One region of the Peribacillus sp. YIM B13482 genome, then DNA from elsewhere that is predicted to be linked to it. Evidence: riboswitches for the same ligand, from Rfam matches in the RefSeq annotation. Region 1 holds a riboswitch; each other region holds the start of a gene.
The links. A riboswitch is a leader RNA that binds a small molecule or an ion and turns the genes downstream of it on or off. The one in region 1 is predicted to bind glycine.

Region 1 (7,068 bases):
TGTAGCAAGTGTTTTCATCATGTTGACGATATTGATGATCGATCAATTTATCCTCGATAAAAGGTTTTATAAAGAAGTGGAAGAATCGCTTGTGGCCGACCATCTTGTACATCTCGCCGTTAAGGATGTGACGGAAGAGCTGGGGGAGGTGATCCCGGACATCATTCAGGGGGAAATCTCATACCCAAATGGTGTGGTGAGGTATTCCTTAACAAAGCAAGACGGTCCTTACGTCTATCTCGAATTTTCTTCCACAACTAAAAATGGCCGCGTTGGCAGGGTCATCATTCAATATGATAAAGAAGCGGGGAGAGTGATAGAATGGATAGAAAAGCAGGCTATGTAATACTCAAAGATCAACTCTCTTTTTAAAACGCTGACCCATTTTCAACGATTTTACGTGTTTAACTAACAAGTGAAGGATTAAAAGAAGCGCTAGCCGGGCATACTTTGCATAGGGTGATTTTAAATGTCTACAAACGCTTATATTAAATATCTGACGCAACAGCTTGTCGAGTATTTTAATTTGACCAAAAAAGAACGAAAAGAAAAGCGCCGTCATAGAAAAGAGGATAAAAATCATGGTATATCCCATTGGTTTGGCATTGTCCCTTTTGCTTTGTCGATGTTCGTAAGGAAAAATATCAAAAAATAAAACAGATGTCCTAAACTTAGGACATCTGTTTTTTTAAGTATCGTTTTTACTATCCCAACGCCCTATCTGAAAGGTAAAACAAACCTCCGTTGATGATGGATATTCGGATATTCGGTTCGTATTGAGCTTTTAATGCTTCTTTTTCGGTAAAATAACTCTCACTTTTTTCGTCCATGTCCTTGTAAAAATGCTCCAATAAGTTCAAGTCATTCTGCCAGCGCAGCATGGCTTCTTCCGCCCAAGAATGGTCATCATTCTCGAAACTCGTTCTAATGTATGTATCCAGTCTTGCCAATCCACTTTTCGGCATGATGAGCGGTGAAAGCGTAAACGAGTAATCCGGTATTTTTGGGGTGACCTTAATTGGTAAAACCCGATGGTGAAATCCTTCCATGATCTCGCCCGAAATTAAATTCAATCCGATGGACATAAAAGTATCTTTTTTACGATCGCATTGGTAGGATATTTTCACATTCAGGGTAAGCCATGGAAACAATGGATTATTCCCGCCCATTAATGGAGGAGTATCCTCAAAAAGTCTAGTATACCCTGCCAGCTTTTTTGTTGATTGAATAATCTGATGGAGCCGAGGGGAGCCAAAATGAATCATTTCTCCCTTTAGGTCGGGTGGGGCTTGTTCCGGATCGGTAATGAAAGTCATCTGGGCTGGGTTCGGAATGCCACCCGTTTTTTCCAGGTAGTGCCAATAAAAGGGCCGGTTCATTAATTCTTTATCCATTTCTATCGTTAGTTGAACTGTAAGGTGGGTTGGTTTATTATCCAATATTTCACATTCATTGGCTTTAAAGTAAGTTATTAAAAAATCATGAATTTCCTGTTGCTGCATGAACCTCACCTTCCTTCATGGATTGAGCGAATTGAATCATCGATGAAAAATTATCCATCTTGATTTTCATTTCGCCCTCTGTTTTGGACTCCCCGACCACATCAATTAAATATTCTTCAATGTTGTTAATATCCAGTTTGGTTAGAATATCATCCAATTCACCAATTACTTTTTCAAATAAATTAATTTTTTCGTATAGTAACTTTAGAATATGTTCTTCAACAGTATTTTTCGTGGCAAAGTTATAAATCCTGACATCCTCTTCCTGTCCAAGGCGGTGAATCCGCCCAATTCTTTGTTCAAGCCTCATGGGGTTCCATGGCAGGTCAAAATTAATCAAGTGATGGCAGAACTGAAGGTTTATCCCTTCCCCGCCAGCTTCTGTTGCAATTAATACCTGAATTTTCTTTTGGAATAATTCTCGCATCCAGTCTTTCTTTCCACGTTTAAATCCGCCTCGGAATGGGACTGAAGAAATTCCATTCTGTTGAAGGTACCATTGTAGATAAAGCTGAGTAGCTCGGTATTCGGTAAAGATAATCACTTTGTCATCAATTTTCTTGATCAGTTCCAAAGCTTTTTCAGCTTTTGAATTCTGAACCGTTTCATTCACTTTTGTAAATAAATCATCAAGCTTTGCCAAAAAGTCAGGGGTAGGCTGGTCGTATTTGGCTTTCATGTTTTTTAAAGTATAAAAGACCGCCTCTCTGCTGCTGCAGGCTTCTCTTTGGAGAGTGAGAGCTGAAAAGGCGCTTCCTTTTGTTCCATCAGAAATAGGTTTGAATTTTGAAACTGCATCGTACAATGCCTGCTCGGTTGGAGAAAATTCAATGGTGATGGTTTCCACATGCCTTTTTGTCCATTCAATACCAGTATCGGCCCGCCGGTTTCGAATCATCACAGTGTTGACCAATTCCTTTAGGTGTTCATCTTCAATTATGTTCCGGCCTTTCCCTTTATATTTTTCCGAAAAGAGTGAGGCATTTCCCAAGTGGCCTGGTTTTAATAACGAAACGAGGTGAAAAATTTCCTCGACTTTATTTTGAATGGGAGTAGCTGTCAGGAGTAAACAAAATTTCTTTTTCAGATTTTGGACGAATTCATAGTTCTTCGTCTTATTATTTTTAAGTTTATGAGCTTCATCAATGATGATGAAGTCATATTCCTGATTGAAAATGATATCACGATGTGGAGCGCGTTTCGCTGTATCAATGGATGAAATGACCACATCACAGGAGTCCCATACATAACTTTTTCTCTGAACGACTGCCGGAATATGAAACTTCGTATTCAATTCAAAAGCCCATTGTGTTACAAGGGAAGCTGGTACAAGGATCAATACCTTCTTTACAAGGCCTCTGATCATATACTCCTTTAGGATCAAGCCGGCTTCAATTGTTTTTCCGAGACCTACTTCATCTGCTAAAATGGCCTTTCCATTCATCTTTTCCACCACTTGCTTTGCAGCTTCCAATTGATGGGGAAGCGGGGTTAACTGAGGAAGGTGCTTGGGTGCCTGTAAACCTTCAAAATCAGGAATGATGAGATTTTCCTCCATTTTAACCGCCAACTTATAAAGCTCCCAATTTCCCCATGGACCATCATTTTCCACTTTTTGTAAAAACTCGTCATTCCATTCAGAATTGAAGGATATATTGATTTTCATAGAAATAACTCCCTCTTAAATCATAAATTCCTTAATATAAGGTCAAAAACCGAACATTTCATATGTGAAGTAAGAAAAATATTTCTCTTCAAAAGATATTGCAGAGATAAGTTTCTTAGGGTAGGATATAAGTATATTTAGAAAATTCCAATTTCCAAACGCTAAAAAGAATTTTTGTATCGATTTTGCAGTTCGCGTTTTCTTAGTATGGGCTATAGGTACCTGCTTTATCCATGATTACCGAAGGAGATCATTTAAACGTTTTTCTGGAGTTTTTGGAGATTTGGCAGAGAATGCATTCTATGATGCTCAAAGGTTTTACTAATGGGTGGGGCTTATTCGCTTAATTTCATTGGTAGACCATAATATGCGGGTGAAGATAAGGGGAGAGACTACGGATGTAGCGCCGAAGGAGCAAACTTAGCAGTGAATCTCTCAGGCAAAAGAACTCTTATTGGACGCAACTCTGGAGAGCGCCGCCCGTTTGGGACGGCCACCAAAGGGGAAAACCTATTATATAGGTAAACTTTCAGGTTTCAGGACAGAGAAAAAGCTCAAACGGGCTTTCTCTGTCCTTTTTTGTGCTTTTTTCACATCATGAATCAGAATATCTGATGCGTAAGGTCAAAAAGCTTTGATAATGAAGCCAATTTAATTTTAAAAAATCTGAGGGGGGTCATTTTTTGACCAATTTAAAAAGAACACCACTATTTGAGGTTTATCGTGAATACGGAGGGAAAACGATTGATTTTGGCGGCTGGGAACTTCCTGTCCAATTTTCGGGTATAAAGGACGAACATGAAGCCGTACGTACAAAAGCGGGTCTGTTCGATGTATCGCATATGGGGGAAGTTGATGTTAAGGGTCCTGGGAGCCTTTCCTTTTTACAGAAGATGCTGACTAATGATATATCAAAGCTGCAAACGGGCGGTGCCCAATATTCGGCCATGTGTTATGAAAACGGCGGGACGGTTGATGATCTCATCGTTTATAAAAGGGCGGAAGACGACTATCTGCTCGTGGTCAATGCAGCGAATACAGAAAAAGATTTCGATTGGCTGCAAGCTAATCTAACGGAAGATGCCCAAATTACGAATGTATCGAGTGACTATATACAGCTTGCACTTCAAGGACCATCTGCAGAGAAGATATTGCAAAAACTTTCAGAAAATACTGCCTTAAGTGAAATTGGATTTTTCAAGTTCAAGGAGAATGTCATGATAAATGGTATCTCCACGTTGGTATCCCGTACTGGATATACTGGTGAAGATGGTTTTGAAATATATAGCGACAGTGAAAACGGCCCTGCCCTTTGGAAGGCGATAATGGATGCCGGAAAGGAAGAAGGGATACAGCCGATTGGTTTAGGTGCTCGTGATACCCTGCGTTTTGAAGCGAAACTGCCGCTGTATGGGCAGGAGCTTTCAGCGGACATTACTCCAATAGAAGCCGGGATTGGTTTTGCGGTAAAAGTGGATAAGGAAGCCGATTTTTTCGGGAAAGCCGTTCTTGCTGAACAAAAGGAGAAAGGGGCACCCCGGAAGCTTGTGGGAATTGAAATGATTGACCGTGGCATTCCTCGTCATGGGTATAAGGTCTACAGCGGGGACAAAGTCATTGGGGAGGTCACGACTGGTACCCAATCACCAACGTTGAAGAAAAACGTAGGATTGGTACTTATCGATAAGGAATATTCGGTGCTGGATGCGGAAATTGAAGTGGAAATCCGTTCCAAACGTTTGAAAGCCGTTATAATACAAACACCTTTTTATAAAAAACCACGTAAATAGAGGGGAATGGTCATTAGATGAAACATCGTTATTTACCCATGACAGAGCAAGATAAACAAGAAATGCTGGAAGTTATAGGGGTACCTGCTGTTGAAGAACTTTTCAATGATATCCCTGAAAGTGTTCGCTTTCAAGGAGAATACGATATCAAGCCTGCTAAATCGGAACCTGCATTAATGAAAGAATTATCAAGGCTTGCTGCCAAGAATGCGGATCTTAAAAATTATGCTTCCTTCCTTGGTGCGGGTGTCTATGACCATTATGCACCGGTCATCGTCGATCACGTTCTTTCCCGTTCTGAATTTTATACGGCTTATACTCCCTATCAGCCCGAAATTTCACAGGGTGAGCTGCAAGCCATCTTTGAATATCAAACGATGATTTGTGAATTGACGGGTATGGATGTAGCTAACTCCTCCATGTATGACGGCGGGACTTCGCTGGCTGAGGCGGCCATGCTTGCTTCAGGTCAGACACGGCGCAAGAAGATTCTCATTTCAGGAGCAGTTCATCCTGAATCAAGAGAAGTTGTGAAGACATATGCCAAAGGGCAACGCGTGGAAGTGATTGAAATTCCTTATAAAGACGGTGTGACGGACATGGCTGCTTTAAAGGAATTAATGAAAGATGACATTGCAGGAGTGATTGTGCAATATCCGAATTTTTTTGGCCGGATAGAGCCATTGAAAGAAATGGAAGAAATCATTCATGGCGTCAAGTCCATGTTTATCGTTTCCAGTAATCCGCTTGCACTGGGGGCTTTGACACCCCCAGGTTCACTCGGTGCAGATATCGTAACGGGAGATGCTCAGCCATTCGGCATTCCAGCGGCATTTGGGGGACCTCATTGTGGATATTTTGCCGTTACTAATAAACTTGTTCGGAAAGTTCCGGGCCGGCTCGTCGGTCAAACGGTGGATGAAAATGGAAAAAGGGGGTTTGTGTTGACACTTCAAGCTCGTGAGCAGCACATTCGCCGTGATAAGGCCACATCCAACATTTGTTCCAATCAAGCGTTGAATGCCTTGGCAGCTTCTGTTGCAATGACGGCGCTTGGGAAAAAGGGTGTCAAAGAAATGGCCGTGCAAAATATTCAAAAAGCGCACTATGCGAAAAAAGCTATAAAGGCAAAAGGGATAGAAGTGATGTTCGACGGTCCTTCGTTTAATGAATTTGTCATTAAACTGCCTGCTTCGTTTTCAGAAATCAATAAAAACCTTTTTGAAAAAGGGATGATTGGCGGCTTCGATTTAGGGACGGTTTATCCTGAGCTGAAAGACCATATGCTGGTTGCGGTAACGGAACTTAGAACAAAAGAAGAAATCGATGCACTTGCGCAGGAATTGGGGGATCAACATGAATAATCAAGATCAATCACTCATTTTTGAAATCAGCACTTCCGGTCGAATCGGGTACAGTCTGCCAGAAATGGATGTTGCAACTATTCCGCTCGAAGAAATTCTTCCTGCCGACTACATCCGTGAAGTAGAGGCAGAGCTTCCTGAGGTGTCCGAACTGGATATCATGCGTCACTATACAGCACTTTCCAAACGGAATCATGGGGTGGATTCGGGTTTTTATCCGCTGGGTTCATGCACGATGAAATATAATCCGAAAATAAATGAAAATGTGGCACGCTTTAACGGTTTCGCCCATATCCATCCATATCAAGACCCGACTACAGTCCAGGGAGCCTTGGAACTATTATTTGATTTGCAGGAACATTTAACGGAAATCACAGGGATGGATCTAGTGACATTACAACCTGCAGCAGGTGCACACGGTGAATGGACAGGGTTGATGATGATTCGCGCTTTTCACGAAGCGAATGGCGATACAGAACGGACGAAAGTGATTGTACCTGATTCTGCACACGGTACGAATCCTGCATCTGCGACTGTTGCCGGACTTGAAACGATTACAGTGAAGTCCGATGAAAATGGGTTAGTCGACCTTGAAGATTTAAAGCGTGTTGTCGGACCGGATACGGCGGCCTTGATGCTGACGAACCCCAATACATTGGGATTGTTTGAAGAGAACATTTTGGAAATGGCACAACTTGTCCATGATGCCGGTGGGAAGCTTTACTATGACGGAGCCAATCTGAATG
Region 2 (7,068 bases), on a different contig from region 1:
CTTGGAGCAGGAAAATCTATTCATTTAGCCGGGCCATCCATTTTAATTGCTTACATGATTACAGGCGTCATTTGCTTTTTAATCATGCGCGCACTTGGAGAACTACTCTTATCTAATTTGCACTATCATTCCTTTGTCGACTTTGTAAGAGACTATTTAGGTAATATGGCTGCATTTGTAACCGGCTGGACCTACTGGTTTTGCTGGATTTCAATCGCAATGGCCGACTTAACAGCAGTTGGTCTTTATACTCAATACTGGTTTCCCTCTGTACCACAGTGGATGCCAGGATTAATTGCACTTGTCATTCTGCTATTTATGAATCTTGCAACGGTAAAACTATTTGGCGAAATGGAGTTCTGGTTCGCATTAATTAAAGTCATAGCTATTCTAGCACTAATTGTTATCGGTATTTTCATGATTATTAAAGGCTTTTCCACTGATTCAGGCGCAGCAAGTTTCACGAATCTATGGAGTCACGAAGGTATCTTCCCAAATGGAATAAATGGTTTTATCCTCTCATTCCAGATGGTAGTGTTTGCGTTTGTTGGCATTGAACTTGTAGGACTAACAGCAGGTGAAACAGAGGATCCAGAAAAAGTTATCCCCAAAGCGATCAATAATATTCCTATTCGGATTATAATTTTCTACATTGGCGCACTTATTGTCATTATGAGTGTTTATCCGTGGAACGCAATCATCCCAATGGAAAGCCCATTCGTCCAAGTATTTTTGGCCGTAGGTATCGCTGGAGCTGCTGGTATCATCAATTTTGTCGTCTTAACATCGGCGGCTTCGGCATGTAACAGTGCAATCTTCAGTACAAGCCGGATGGTATACTCACTTGCCAAAGATAAAAATGCACCTGTACCGTTTGCAAAACTTAATGACCGTAAAGTACCTTCCAATGCATTGGTCTTTTCAACGGTTGTCATTTTAATTTCCGTTGTTTTGAATTATTTAATGCCTGAAGGAGTATTTACCTTGATTACAAGTATCTCTACAGTATGTTTCATTTTTATTTGGGGAATTACAGTCATCAGCCATTTGAAATATCGTAAAACAAGACCAGATCTAGTGAAAATGAACAAATTTAAATTACCACTTTATCCATTTTCCAATTACTTGATCCTTGCTTTCCTAGCGTTCGTCCTTGTTGTTCTTGCACTTGCGAACGATACTCGTGTTGCCTTAATCGTAACTCCTGTTTGGTTTATTATGCTGATTGCGATTTATAAGATGCGCAAAACGAAGGTAGATCAGGCGAATCAGAGAGAGGCAGCGGGGAATTAAGTGGCAAGAAACCCTTTGATCCCATTAACGATGTTTGTCCAGATAGCTGCCGCTCCATATTTTCCAACTCGGTGGGTAAAAAACTGCCCGTTATAAAAAGCTTAAGATATCTGGATGATCATATTAAAATTCAAAAAAATATCTTAGAATATTATTGTTAGCGCTTTCAAAAATGCTTGACATAATTATTATCAACAACTATTCTAAATGTACCAATTGAATAAGCGGATGACAGTTGTGGGAGAGTGCAAAGCGACAAGCCACCGAAGGAGCAAGTTCCAAAAAGACCCTTGGAACAAATCTCTCAGGTAGATGGAACCACAAATGGACGCACCTCTGGAGAGCGCGTATAAACATTTACGCCACCAAAGGGGAAAGGCTCTATTAAAAATGGAGCTAAACTCTCAGGTAAAAGGACAGAGAAGGGTAGAGAACGCTACGACCCTTTTCTGTCCTTTTTTGCGTGCAAAAAAGGGTGTAAAGCATACTGTTATTAACAGTTTTCATAGAAAAGTAGGCCTGTAGGGGGAAAGAAACTTAAGTGTTTAGTACCATATTGAAATTAATTGAGCGAAAATTCAGAATTAGGTAAAAACGTTGAGGAGGAAAATAAAATGAGTTTACAACAAAATGATTTAACCATTTTTGAAGCCATTGAGAAGGAAGGACAACGTCAACATCAAACACTGGAATTGATTGCATCAGAAAACTTTGTTAGCCCTGATGTATTAGAGGCCATGGGAAGCGTGATGACAAATAAATATGCAGAAGGTTATCCAGGAAAGCGCTATTATGGTGGATGTGAATTTGTCGATGTGGCAGAACAAGCAGCTCTTGAGCGATTAACAAAGCTTTTCGGTGCCAAATATGCAAATGTTCAGCCTCACTCAGGTGCACAAGCCAATTTCGCAGTTTTTTTCGCACTGCTTCAGCCTGGTGATAAGGTGATGGGGATGAACCTTTCACATGGTGGCCACTTAACTCATGGAAGTCCAGTCAGCGTTTCAGGAAAATGGTTTGAAGTTGTGTCTTATGGAGTTAGAGAAGATACTCAGCTAATTGATTATGATGAGTTGGAAGCTATTGCAAAGAAAGAACAACCTAAATTGATTATTGCTGGGACAAGTGCCTATCCAAGAACGATTAATTTTGCACGATTTAGAGAAATTGCCGATCAAGTTGGTGCAAAACTTATGGTGGATATGGCTCATATAGCCGGGCTGGTAGCTACTGGTCTTCATCCATCCCCAATCCCATATGCAGATGTTATTACAAGTACAACTCATAAAACATTAAGAGGACCACGGGGGGGGATCATTTTAACGAACGATGAAGTAATAAGCAAAGCGATTAATAAATCCGTATTCCCGGGAATTCAAGGCGGTCCACTAATGCATATCATTGCAGCAAAAGCAGTTGCTTTCAACGAGGCTTTACAACCAAGCTTTAAGGATTATGCGAAACAAGTCATTGAAAATGCTACAACACTTGGCGAAACATTAAAAAATGAAGGTGCAGCCCTTGTTTCTGGCGGAACAGATAATCATATTGTCCTTTTGGATTTACGTCCGTGGAATTTAACAGGAAAAGAAGCAGAGAAGTTATTGGAAGACGCGGGCATTACCGTTAATAAAAATACGATTCCCTATGATCCAGAAAAGCCATTTGTTACTAGCGGTATCCGAATGGGGACAGCAGCTTTAACAACTCGAGGCATGAAGAAGGAAGAGATGGTGAAAATTGGCGAAGTGATTGCAACGGTTCTAAAAAGTAAAGGGAATAAAGCCGTTATTGAGAAAGCAAGAGTAACAACTAAAGAGATTTGTGGTGTTTATCCGTTATTTCAAGAGCCAACGACTGTGTGAAGAAAGGGGCAGCAATTATGCCTTTGCTGAAACCTGAGCAACGGCCATGGCAGCGAGATATGTCTTTTGGAATCATGGCAATGAAAGAAACCGGTAACAGGTGAAAGAACATCTATTTTACAAAAAATCATAATTGGGGGTAGATCATGGGTATTGAAACAGCATTAAAGCAAACACCGCTTTTTGAAGTATATAAAAAATACGGAGCAAAAGTTATTAATTTTGGTGGCTGGGCTCTGCCGGTTCAATTTACTAGCATTTTAGAAGAGCATGAAGTTGTTCGAACTGAAGCAGGACTTTTTGATGTTTCTCATATGGGAGAAGTACTTGTGGAAGGGAAAGATGCCGAGAGTTATATTAACTACCTTGTTACAAACGATGTAACAAAGCTTAGCATCAATCAAGCACAGTATACCGCAATGTGTTATCCAGACGGTGGAACCGTCGATGATTTATTAGTTTATAAATTAGGGAATGAAAAATATTTACTCGTCATTAATGCCGCAAATATTGAGAAAGATTACGAATGGATGAAGCAGCATGTAAAAGGAGAGATGGCACTCCAAAATATTTCTGAAGACATCGCTCAGCTTGCCATCCAAGGACCAAAGGCAGAAAGCATTTTGCAAAAGTTAACGGAAATAGATTTATCAGAAATTGGTACTTTTAAATTCGCCCAACATGTCAACATCTCGGGGATTACCGATGTACTTGTATCCCGTACAGGTTACACAGGAGAAAATGGATATGAACTTTATTTATCTGCAGACAAAGCGGAAGTACTTTGGGAAAAGATCTTAGAAGCAGGAGCCACGAATGGATTAAAACCATGCGGACTTGGTGCACGGGACACGCTTCGGCTGGAAGCACGTCTTGCACTCTATGGCCAAGAACTAAGTAACGATATCAGCCCGCTGGAAGCAGGAATCGGCTTTGTAGTAAAGACTAACAAAGAAAGTGACTTTATTGGAAAATCTGCTCTTACACAACAAAAAGAAACTGGATTAAAACGAAAATTAGTAGGGATTGAAGTAATAGGCCGGGGAATTCCGCGTCATGGTTACAAGATAATTTCTAAAGATGGAGAGGAAATAGGTATTGTGACATCAGGAACACAATCACCATCTTTGAAGAAAAGCTTAGGTCTTGCCTTGGTATCAGCCGATCAAGCTGAAGTAGGGACGCCGATACAAGTGGAAATCCGAAATAAACAGATTGAAGCCGTTATTGTTAATGCACCATTCTATAAAAGGTAAGCGGAAATATTTTAATAGAGTTATCTTGCAGTTTTCAGGAGTCGATTGCGGTTACCTTGCATGTAGCCTTGAAATCGGCAAATCATCCAAACTATATTCTGAATTATGGCAATAGTGAAAAAAACCAAAAGAAAAGGGGAAAATACAATGACGAAGGTAATATCAAGTTTTAGATATAGCAAAGAACATGAGTGGGTACAACAATTAGAAGGAAATCGTGTACGTATTGGAATCACTGATTATGCACAAAAAGCGTTAGGTGATATCGTCTTTGTTGAAAACCCAGCGATTGATGATGAAGTAGCTGTAAATGAATCGATGGGAACGATCGAGTCGGTTAAAGCAGTTTCCGAACTTTACTCACCTGTTTCAGGTACGGTAGTTACTGTAAACGAAGAGTTAGAAGGCGCTCCAGAGACGATTAACGAGCATCCATTTGAAGCAGGGTGGTTAGTCGAAGTAGAAATGTCCAATCCAGAAGAGTTAGACTCGCTTCTAAACGAAGATGAGTATCAAGCATTTACTAATGAAGGAGAGGAATAATATGGCAGCCACTTATAGATACCTTCCTGATACGAAACAAGACCAAGACGAGATGCTCACATTTTTAAATATTTCTTCGATAGATGAGTTATTTGAAGATATTCCAGCTGAAATCAGATTGCAGGGTGAGCTAAACATCCCAAAGGCGGTTCCTGAACCTCTGCTTGTGAAAAGAATGAACCAGCTTGCTATCAAAAACAAAAATGCGAATCATTATCCGACTTTCCTAGGTGCGGGTACATATGATCATTACATTCCAAGTGTGGTAAACCATATGATTTCACGCTCCGAATTTTACACAGCCTATACACCTTACCAACCGGAAATCAGTCAAGGTGAATTACAAGCAATTTTTGAATTTCAAACGATGGTTTGTGAGTTGACAGGTATGGATGTGGCTAATTCTTCCATGTACGATGGTTTTACATCGCTTGCAGAAGCTGCATCACTTGCTGTTGCATCTACAAGACGTTCGAAAGTTCTTGTATCCAAAGCGGTACATCCTGAATCCAGGGCAATTTTACATACAGTAGCAGGAGGCCCGGGATATACAGCTGAGGAAGTAAACCTAGCTGATGAGGTTACAGATTTAGGGAAGCTGCAAGAACAAATAGATAAGGACACTGCTGCCGTAATTGTTCAATATCCGAATTTCTTCGGTTCCATTGAGGATATAAAAGCAATTAAGAAAATTGCGAAAGAACATGGTGCCCTTTTAATCGTAAGCGCCAATCCTCTTGCACTAGCACTCTTGCAGGCTCCTGGGAAGCTTGGGGCAGATATTGTAATCGGTGATATGCAGCCATTAGGAATCCCAATGTCCTTTGGCGGTCCGCACTGCGGCTATTTTGCGGTAAATAAAAAACTCATGCGCAAAATCCCAGGACGCATTGTAGGCCAAACAGCAGATGAAAAAGGACAGCGTGGATTCGTGTTAACACTTCAAGCACGTGAACAGCATATTCGCCGTGATAAAGCCTTATCCAATATTTGTTCCAACCAGGCATTAAATGCTCTTGCCTCTTCTATTTGTATGACATCACTTGGTAAGCAAGGGATTCGTCAAATGGCACAGCTAAACATTGAGAAAGCTGATTACATGGCGAAAACTCTAGAGCAGAAGGGCTTTACCATAATCAATGAGGCACCATTCTTCAATGAGTTTGTTGTCGAGCTTCCTCGTCCGGTAAAGGAAGTCAATGCAAAACTTCTTAAGGCGGGTATTATCGGTGGATTTGATTTAGAAAGTGATTACGGTTTTGAAAATAAAATGCTGCTAGCTGTGACTGAGCAGCGAACAAAAGAAGAAATTGACCAATTTGTTGATGCTTTGGAGGCGATTGTAAATGGTTGAATATAATGAGTTAATTTTTGAAATAAGTCGTCCAGGACGGGTAGGATCAAGTATACCGGATAGTGACGTTGACTATGTTGATATAAATGAAAAATTTCCAAAGCATTTAATTCGTGACGAACCGGCTGAGCTGCCAGAAGTATCAGAGTTGCAGCTTGTCCGCCACTACACAGCGCTCTCAAATAAAAACCATGGAATCGATAATGGATTCTATCCACTGGGTTCTTGTACGATGAAGTACAATCCGAAAATAAATGAAGATGTGGCACGGTTGGAAGGCTTTAGCCGCATTCATCCATATCAGCCCGTTGAAACAGTACAAGGTGCATTAGAAGTTTTATATGAATTACAGGAAGAGCTAGCCGTCATTACAGGAATGGATGCTGTAACATTACAGCCATCCGCAGGGGCTCAAGGGGAATGGACAGGTTTAATGATGGTTAAGGCGTATCATGCTCAAAAAGGTGAAACCAGAACGAAAGTACTTGTTCCAGACTCAGCGCACGGTACAAATCCAGCAAGTGCAAGTGTTGCTGGTTTTCAAACGATCACGATTCCATCCGATAAAAATGGATTAGTTGACCTAGAAGAATTAAAGAAACATGTGGGATCTGATACAGCTGCGCTAATGTTGACAAATCCGAATACCCTTGGACTTTTTGAAAAAGAAATTGTTGAAATTGCTCAGGTTGTTCATGAAGCAGGGGGCCTATTATACTATGACGGAGCGAATGCCAATGCCATTTTAGGTAAAACA
Region 3 (7,068 bases), on a different contig from region 1:
AACGAAAGCGCAACTGTCAATTCATCAAAAGGGACATATATAGCTTCTATTAAATTTCTTTTAACTTGTTCGTATCCATAATAAAAAGGGATGGAACCTGAAAACAATACTAGATCAGTTTGTTTACCGGCATCTTCTATTAATAGACTGGTTTCTTCCGGCAGATCATATTGAAAGGAAATGAATTGTACCTCAGGAAACAAAGGAAAGTGGACAGATAAGGATTCCAAAAAATACTTTGAGCCTATTACACCGATTTTCATGTTGCTTCACCTCGAAAATGAAATTTTATTTTTATTATAACGGTAGAATCGTATTAGTAACTACAAATATTCACCAAAATCCTGCATCTGAGTTTAAGCCTGTTTCATCATCAAATTTCGGAAATGTCACCTTACGACAAACTAACATCGCCCATATTTGTTTTTTATTGTATCTTATTAATAGGGAATGGAGAATCATGTTGTATTACGTTCCCATGGAATTTATCCGGTTTTAATTTCGAATGACCAACTTTTAGTTTCACATTTAAAGTAACTAAATCACTGACAAAACGTTTTTTCTGAGAGGAGTTCAAGATGATCAAAGGTCTCTATGAAGCCCATTTACCAGTATCAGATATGCAAAGGTCGATTGATTTTTACCGCAAACTTGATTTAGAACTTGCCTATCAAAGCGAGAGGGTCGTTTTCTTCTGGCTTGAGAAAGGGAAAAGTTGGCTTGGTCTTTGGAAAACGAACCAAGTGGAAATTCCCTATCATCCTTCCATCCGTCATGTGGCATTACAAATTGATATAGGTGACATGCCATCGGCGAAAGATTGGCTGAAAAATAGAGGAATTGACATTCGGCCTTTCTTTAATTTTACTGAAGGACAGCAGCCTTTGGTTCTCGATAATAACCCGCAAGCCCATGCGGCCATTTATTTTGATGATCCAGACGGAAATGTACTTGAATTGATTGCTCCATTAAGGCTGGACTTTGAGGGAAGTTTTGGAGAGATGTCATTAGAAGATTGGTATAAACGATTCCCAATTTAAATGGAGAGATGATTCCAGTTGTTATTTTTGCAATTTAAGAATGGGACCCCCCATCCGGGTGTCCCATTGCTTCTGGGGAAGGATTCTTGTTCAAGGGCACAAATGCATTACGGGATATCATGCCCCATCGAGCTAGTTAAAATGTTAAACCATTGTTCTTTTTTCATACTTAGATTTAGTGAATCAATGGCGCTATCCAGTCGTTCTTTCTTACCGGAACCAACGATCGGAATGATTTTTGCAGGATGTCTCAACAGCCATGCATACATAACCTCATCTATTCCATTAGCACCGATTTCTTCTTTTACGATTTCTAACGTTTTTCTTAAGCGGACAGCCTTTTCGTTTGATTCTTCAAAGATGCTTCCTCCTGCGAGTGGTGACCATGCCATAGGAGCCACGCCCATTTCCTGACATAAGTTAATGGTTCCGTCTTCGAAGTTTTCAAGATTGTATGTAGAAAGTTCCAGTTGATTTGTTACTAGAGGATATTCAAGGTACGCTTGAAGCATATCCCATTGCGGTTTTTTGAAGTTCGATACCCCAAAGTTACGGACCTTTCCTGATTCTTTTAATTGATTAAACGCCTCAGCCGTTTCCGATGGGTCCATCAGGGGATCAGGACGATGGATAAGTAATAAATCAATATAATCCGTTTTAAGATTCATAAGGGATTGTTCAACAGACTTTATAATGTGAGTTTTATTAGTGTTATAATGGTGGCTTTTATGAGAAGGGCGGTTTTCTGATTGTATGACTATGCCACATTTCGTAACGATCTCCATTTTTTCGCGTAAAGATGGCTTTAATGAAAGGGCGTTCCCAAAAATCTCCTCACATGTGTAGCTACCATATATATCAGCGTGATCATATGTAGTGACCCCCCGATCCATTCCATGTTCAATAAGAGATAGGATTTCTTCGGTGGAAAATTTCCAATCTGCCAATCTCCACATACCGTGAACAATGCGTGAAAGACTTAGATCTTCAGTTAGATTGACTCTTTGCATGTTGTTTCTCCCCTTTTATATCATGATTGGGCTTGCTAATTAGGTGTTTGTCATGGCTTACCTATGTTGCGGTTTCTTTCCTTATTATCCTTCATAACATATTGGTTAATTCTGTGCTAGTATCCTTGGCTCCTGCAATGAATCTTAGTATAATTTAAAATTTCGAAGAATCCTAATCTTGAGTGACCCTCACATGCCACATTTTTAGAACGTTAGGTTCATGAACTTTAGATAAGTTATATATCGCCCCCTTGTGGATGCAGAATCCCACGTAAGATCCATAAGAAAAAGGCTGCCGTAGCAACCTCCTAATCGAATAATCAAGAATTCATTTCCATCTAGCTAGCATGAAATATCAAAATCCTTAGTTAGTTCTTTGAAGTTTTCTTGTGTAATTCAACGATTTCTATCGCTAAATCTTTTGTTGTCATGGAAGTCATCAAGTGATCTTGAGCATGGATAAGAGCATTGGAATTTCGAATACCTCACCACTCACTTCTTGTTGAATCAAACCGGTTTGGATTTTATGTGCAGCAAACTCATCTTCCGCTTCCTTTAATTTTTCTTGGGCATCGCTTGATTTACCCTGTTTTTGCAAGGCGATGGCTTCCATTGCACAACTGCGGGCATTTCCGCTATGGAGAATTAATTGAAATGTTAATTCAGATAGATCCTCTTTCGTTTTCGTCATATGAACACCCTCTTTTTTGTTCGCAAAAAAGGACAGAAAAGGGTAATGGCAACATTCCCTTCTCTGTCCTTTTACCTGAGAGATTTGTTCCAAGTTTTTTTTTGGAACTTGATCCTTCGGTGGCTGTGCATTGCACTCTCACACAATCGTCATCCGCTATATTTTTTTGAAACACTGTAAATATTTGTGACCGTAAATTATTTGCATAAGTGGTTTTTATGGTATCACTCTTTATTTATACATATTCAGAAAACTAAGAAATGATAAAACGAAGGAAAATCACTTTATATCAGCAAACGCCTTCAAATTTAATAGACTAATGCTTTTTTATGAAGTTCAGCTCTTGCTGATCGCTGATTGTATCCTGGTTTTTCTCTTTTTCTTTTAAAACATAACTAAGCAAGTCTAATGAGAGACGTGCTGCCACTTGTCCAGTTATTCCCGCATGATCGTAAGGAGGAGCTACTTCTACCATATCAAAACCGATTACTTCTCCTCTTTTTGCAATTCCATGGAGTATTTCGTTGACTTCATCATAAAGCAGGCCTCCAGGAGAAGGCGTGCCTGTCGCAGGGGCGATCGATGGATCGAGGCCATCAATGTCCATGGTAATATAATATTTTTCACCTGCTGGAATAAGTTCCAGCACCTGTTCAAATCCCATCTTTCTCATTTGACGTGGAGACAAGATGACACTTCCGTATTCTCTGGAAGCATCGACATCTTCTTTTTTACTGCTGCTGATTCCACGAATGCCCAATTGGAAAATCTTTTGAACATGATTCATTTCAGATAAGCGGCGGATGCAGCTTCCATGTCCAACCCGCATTCCTGAACGGTGATCTGCCCAGTCTAAATGCGCATCAATCTGGATCACATGAAATGGCCCGAGTTCTCCCAAGCCCCTTCCTACTGGTATTGTAATGGAATGATCTCCACCTAAAACAACCGGCATTGCACCTTTTGAAACGATTTTTCGAATGGCTTCTTCCGTATTATCATGGGATTGCATCATATCCCCATGTACCATGTCTACATCGCCGCAATCAACTACTTTCCATTTCGGGCCAAGATACATGATATCATTTTCAATATCATAGGCGCCATCTAACCCGAAACTATATAATGTAGAGCCTTCACGAATTCCTCTTGGACCCATTCTTGCTCCTGACTTCCATTGTGTTCCCATATCATTTGGAACTCCAATGACAGCTACATCTGCATCTAACTGGTCTAGATCAGGACATACGGGATATTTCCCGAAAGTACAGATTCCGGTAAAAGGTAAATTAAGATGTTGTTTTTTATTATTCGACATGAACTTTGCCTCCCACTTGTATTACGTTCTCCTAATGTCTCCTAATGTTCTCCTAATATATATGCAAGCTTCATGCCAACCTATAAAACTAGACAAAACGGAATTGTGTTGTCAATAATGACTACCAGGAACCGACACAGATTTCTTTCTGTTCCAGGCCATCTTTAGATATAATATTTGAAATAATGGTAATTCAAAAAAATGCTTCCTCTATTAAAAAAAGTCAAAAATTTCTCGATGTAAGCACTCTCTTTTACTCAATTATCTTTACTTCTCCATTTTTAATGATCAAACCACTTGGTTGGCTCCACTTCTAAATTAATGTTGATTTGTTTTACCTCACTAAACTCATCTAAACCAAAAGTTCCTAATCCGCGGCCAATTCCGCTCTGCTTATAGCCTCCCCACGGGGCTTCATTGTAGGCTAAATTATAGGCATTAATCCATGTAATTCCGGCTCTTATTTTCTTAATCACTCTTAAAGCCTTTGCACCGTCTTGGGAAAATACACCTGCTGCGAGGCCATATGGGGTATCATTGGCAAGCTGGATGGCTTCCGCTTCATCTTTAAACTTTTGTACAGTCAGTACTGGCCCAAATATTTCTTCCTGAACAATTCTCATGTCCGGTTTGGTATTAACAAATATTGTCGGCTCAACAAAATAGCCCTTTTCAAGCCCATTGCTTGTTATACGCTTGCCGCCGCAGGCTAATGTCGCCCCTTCTTCTATGCCATGTTGAATATATTGGAGTACCTCATTCATATGTGCTTCACTGACAAGGGCACCCATTTCTGTAGAAGGATGATCACCAGGACCGACTTGGATCTTTTTCGCTTTCTCTATCAGTCTATTGATAAACTTGTCGTGAATGCTCTCTTCAAGCAGCAAACGCGATCCTGCATTACAAACTTGACCTGCATTTACAAAAATCCCATATAAAGCATAATCCACTGCTGTCTCAAAGTCTGCGTCGGCGAAAACGATGTTAGGCGACTTGCCGCCTAGTTCGAGGGCAATGTTCTTAATATTTCCAGCAGCTGTTTTCATGATGCTTCTCCCCGTTGAGGTGCTGCCAGTGAATGAAACCATATCGACTTTATCGCTTTCCGCTATTTCATTTCCTACGGTTCCCCCACCGCCCATCACGAGATTGGCAACGCCATCTGGAATGCCAACTTCTTTGATAATCTCGAACAATTTGGTAGTGGTAACCGGAGTTATCCCGGCTGGTTTAAACACGACCGCATTTCCTGCAGCAAGTGCAGGGGCTATTTTCCAAGCTCCCGTCAGTAAAGGAAAATTCCACGGAGCGATCAGTCCACATACCCCTACCGGCTCTCGAACAACCATAGCCTGTACAGGACCAGAAACAGGATACGTTTGGCCATCCGGTTTTGTGACTAAACCGGCATAGTAGCGAAAACAATCCGCTGCGTCAGCAATGTCAAACTCTGACTCTTTAAGAGGTTTTCCGGTATTGGCTGTTTCAAGTTGGCTAAGCTCAGATACATTTTCTTCAATCTTCTCCGCTATTTTATATAAATAGGAAGCCCGTTCCGAAGCCGGTAAGTCCGACCAAATCCCAGAATCAAATGCTAGTCGTGCTGCATCAATAGCCATCTTGGCATCTTCTGCATTTCCATTGGGAGCCTCTGCAATGATCTTGCCGTTTGCCGGATTTACAATATTTTTCTTCTGTTTACTTGAAGAATCCATCCACTCACCGTTTATAAACATTTTCAACTTATGCAATTTGAAAAACCTCCAGTTCGTTATTCTTACTTTATAGCAATCTCATATCCATAAATAGCTAATTATGTACCCGCAGCAAGTGGGCATACGCATGTTTTCTGTAAACCATGGCGGCCGCCCAATTAAAACTCCCATCAAGCCGGCCGCCGATTCAAAAATTCTAGATCAACATTAATCTAGTTAAATTTTTAAATTAATGTTGTGTTTTTCGCCTCATAAGTCTTTTGAAATAATTCCAAATAATCTGCAGGTGTCACTTTTCGTGAATTAGCCTGTGTACACAAATGAACGGATGCCCCTTCAGCGAGGAATGGGAAATCTTCGGGATTGACATTACTTAAATCTCGAAAATCAGGAATGCCAATTTTACGTGCAAGCTCTTTTAACAATACAACACCATCATAGGCAGTTTCTTCTATTGTTTTCCCTTCTTTATTTGCTCCAAGTTTTTCAGCTACAATTGCATGCTTTTCCAGGTTTGAAGGAATATTAAATTCAAAAACATGAGGAAGAAAGATAGAATTCGCTACCCCATGTGGAGTATCATAAAGACCGCCGAGTGGTTCAGCCATAGCATGTACAGCACCAAGATCCGCGTTATCAAATGCCATACCTGCAATTAAACTGGCTACAAGCATATTTTTCCTTGCCTCTAAGTCGGTCCCATTTTCTACAGCTAACGGAAGGTACTTAGCAATTAATTCAATTGCATAAAGGCTGAGAGCATCGGAAATGGGTTCAGCAATATTGCTGGTATAAGCTTCGATAGCATGTGTAAGTGCATCCATTCCGGTAGCAGCAGTAATAGATTTAGGCAGAGTTAGAGTTAATTCAGGGTCCAAAATTGCTAGTTTTGGAGCCAATTTAATGTCAAGTATAGCCTCTTTCTGTTTTGTAACTGTATCTGTAATGACAGAACCTGTTGTAACCTCACTTCCGGTACCTGAAGTTGTAGGGATACAAATAAGGGGAGTTATTTCTCGCTCTAGTAAATTTAAACCGTAACGATCCCTAAGCTCTCCTCCATGGGTTAAAAGTGTACCAATTGCTTTTGCTGTATCCATCGAACTTCCGCCGCCAAGACCTATCAAAAGATCTATTTCCTCGTCTTTAAATTGTTGATAGGCTCTATGGCAATCTACATCTTTTGGATTAGGAGTAATTTCATCAAAAACAATATAATTGACACTTTCTTGGTCTAACGAATCGGTAACCTTTTGTAAAATTCCAGTTTGCGCCAGTCCTTTATCGGTAA

Region 2: it holds a riboswitch for glycine, as region 1 does, so the genes downstream of both, glyA (serine hydroxymethyltransferase) here and gcvT (glycine cleavage system aminomethyltransferase GcvT) in region 1, are expected to answer to the same signal.
Region 3: it holds a riboswitch for glycine, as region 1 does, so the genes downstream of both, ACFX4L_RS16565 (PTS sugar transporter subunit IIA) here and gcvT (glycine cleavage system aminomethyltransferase GcvT) in region 1, are expected to answer to the same signal.

What each region holds. Positions count from the first base shown of each region.
Region 1 covers NZ_JBHZPF010000003.1:11,483-18,550, forward strand. The annotation lists gene comGG (competence type IV pilus minor pilin ComGG) at 1-346, shown strand, start outside; gene ACFX4L_RS02995 (YqzE family protein) at 470-655, shown strand; gene ACFX4L_RS03000 (YqhG family protein) at 705-1,502, opposite strand; gene ACFX4L_RS03005 (DEAD/DEAH box helicase) at 1,480-3,168, opposite strand; glycine riboswitch at 3,542-3,629, shown strand; glycine riboswitch at 3,633-3,715, shown strand; gene gcvT (glycine cleavage system aminomethyltransferase GcvT) at 3,852-4,958, shown strand; gene gcvPA (aminomethyl-transferring glycine dehydrogenase subunit GcvPA) at 4,976-6,322, shown strand; gene gcvPB (aminomethyl-transferring glycine dehydrogenase subunit GcvPB) at 6,315-7,068, shown strand, end outside.
Region 2 covers NZ_JBHZPF010000041.1:22,025-29,092, forward strand. The annotation lists gene ACFX4L_RS17975 (amino acid permease) at 1-1,293, shown strand, start outside; glycine riboswitch at 1,620-1,723, shown strand; gene glyA (serine hydroxymethyltransferase) at 1,908-3,158, shown strand; gene gcvT (glycine cleavage system aminomethyltransferase GcvT) at 3,305-4,414, shown strand; gene gcvH (glycine cleavage system protein GcvH) at 4,562-4,957, shown strand; gene gcvPA (aminomethyl-transferring glycine dehydrogenase subunit GcvPA) at 4,959-6,311, shown strand; gene gcvPB (aminomethyl-transferring glycine dehydrogenase subunit GcvPB) at 6,304-7,068, shown strand, end outside.
Region 3 covers NZ_JBHZPF010000035.1:32,102-39,169, forward strand. The annotation lists gene ACFX4L_RS16550 (MarR family transcriptional regulator) at 1-263, opposite strand, end outside; gene ACFX4L_RS16555 (VOC family protein) at 579-1,040, shown strand; gene ACFX4L_RS16560 (aldo/keto reductase) at 1,148-2,050, opposite strand; partial or broken gene ACFX4L_RS16565 (PTS sugar transporter subunit IIA) at 2,419-2,741, opposite strand; glycine riboswitch at 2,795-2,893, opposite strand; gene speB (agmatinase) at 3,058-4,059, opposite strand; gene ACFX4L_RS16575 (aldehyde dehydrogenase family protein) at 4,341-5,813, opposite strand; gene ACFX4L_RS16580 (iron-containing alcohol dehydrogenase) at 6,002-7,068, opposite strand, start outside.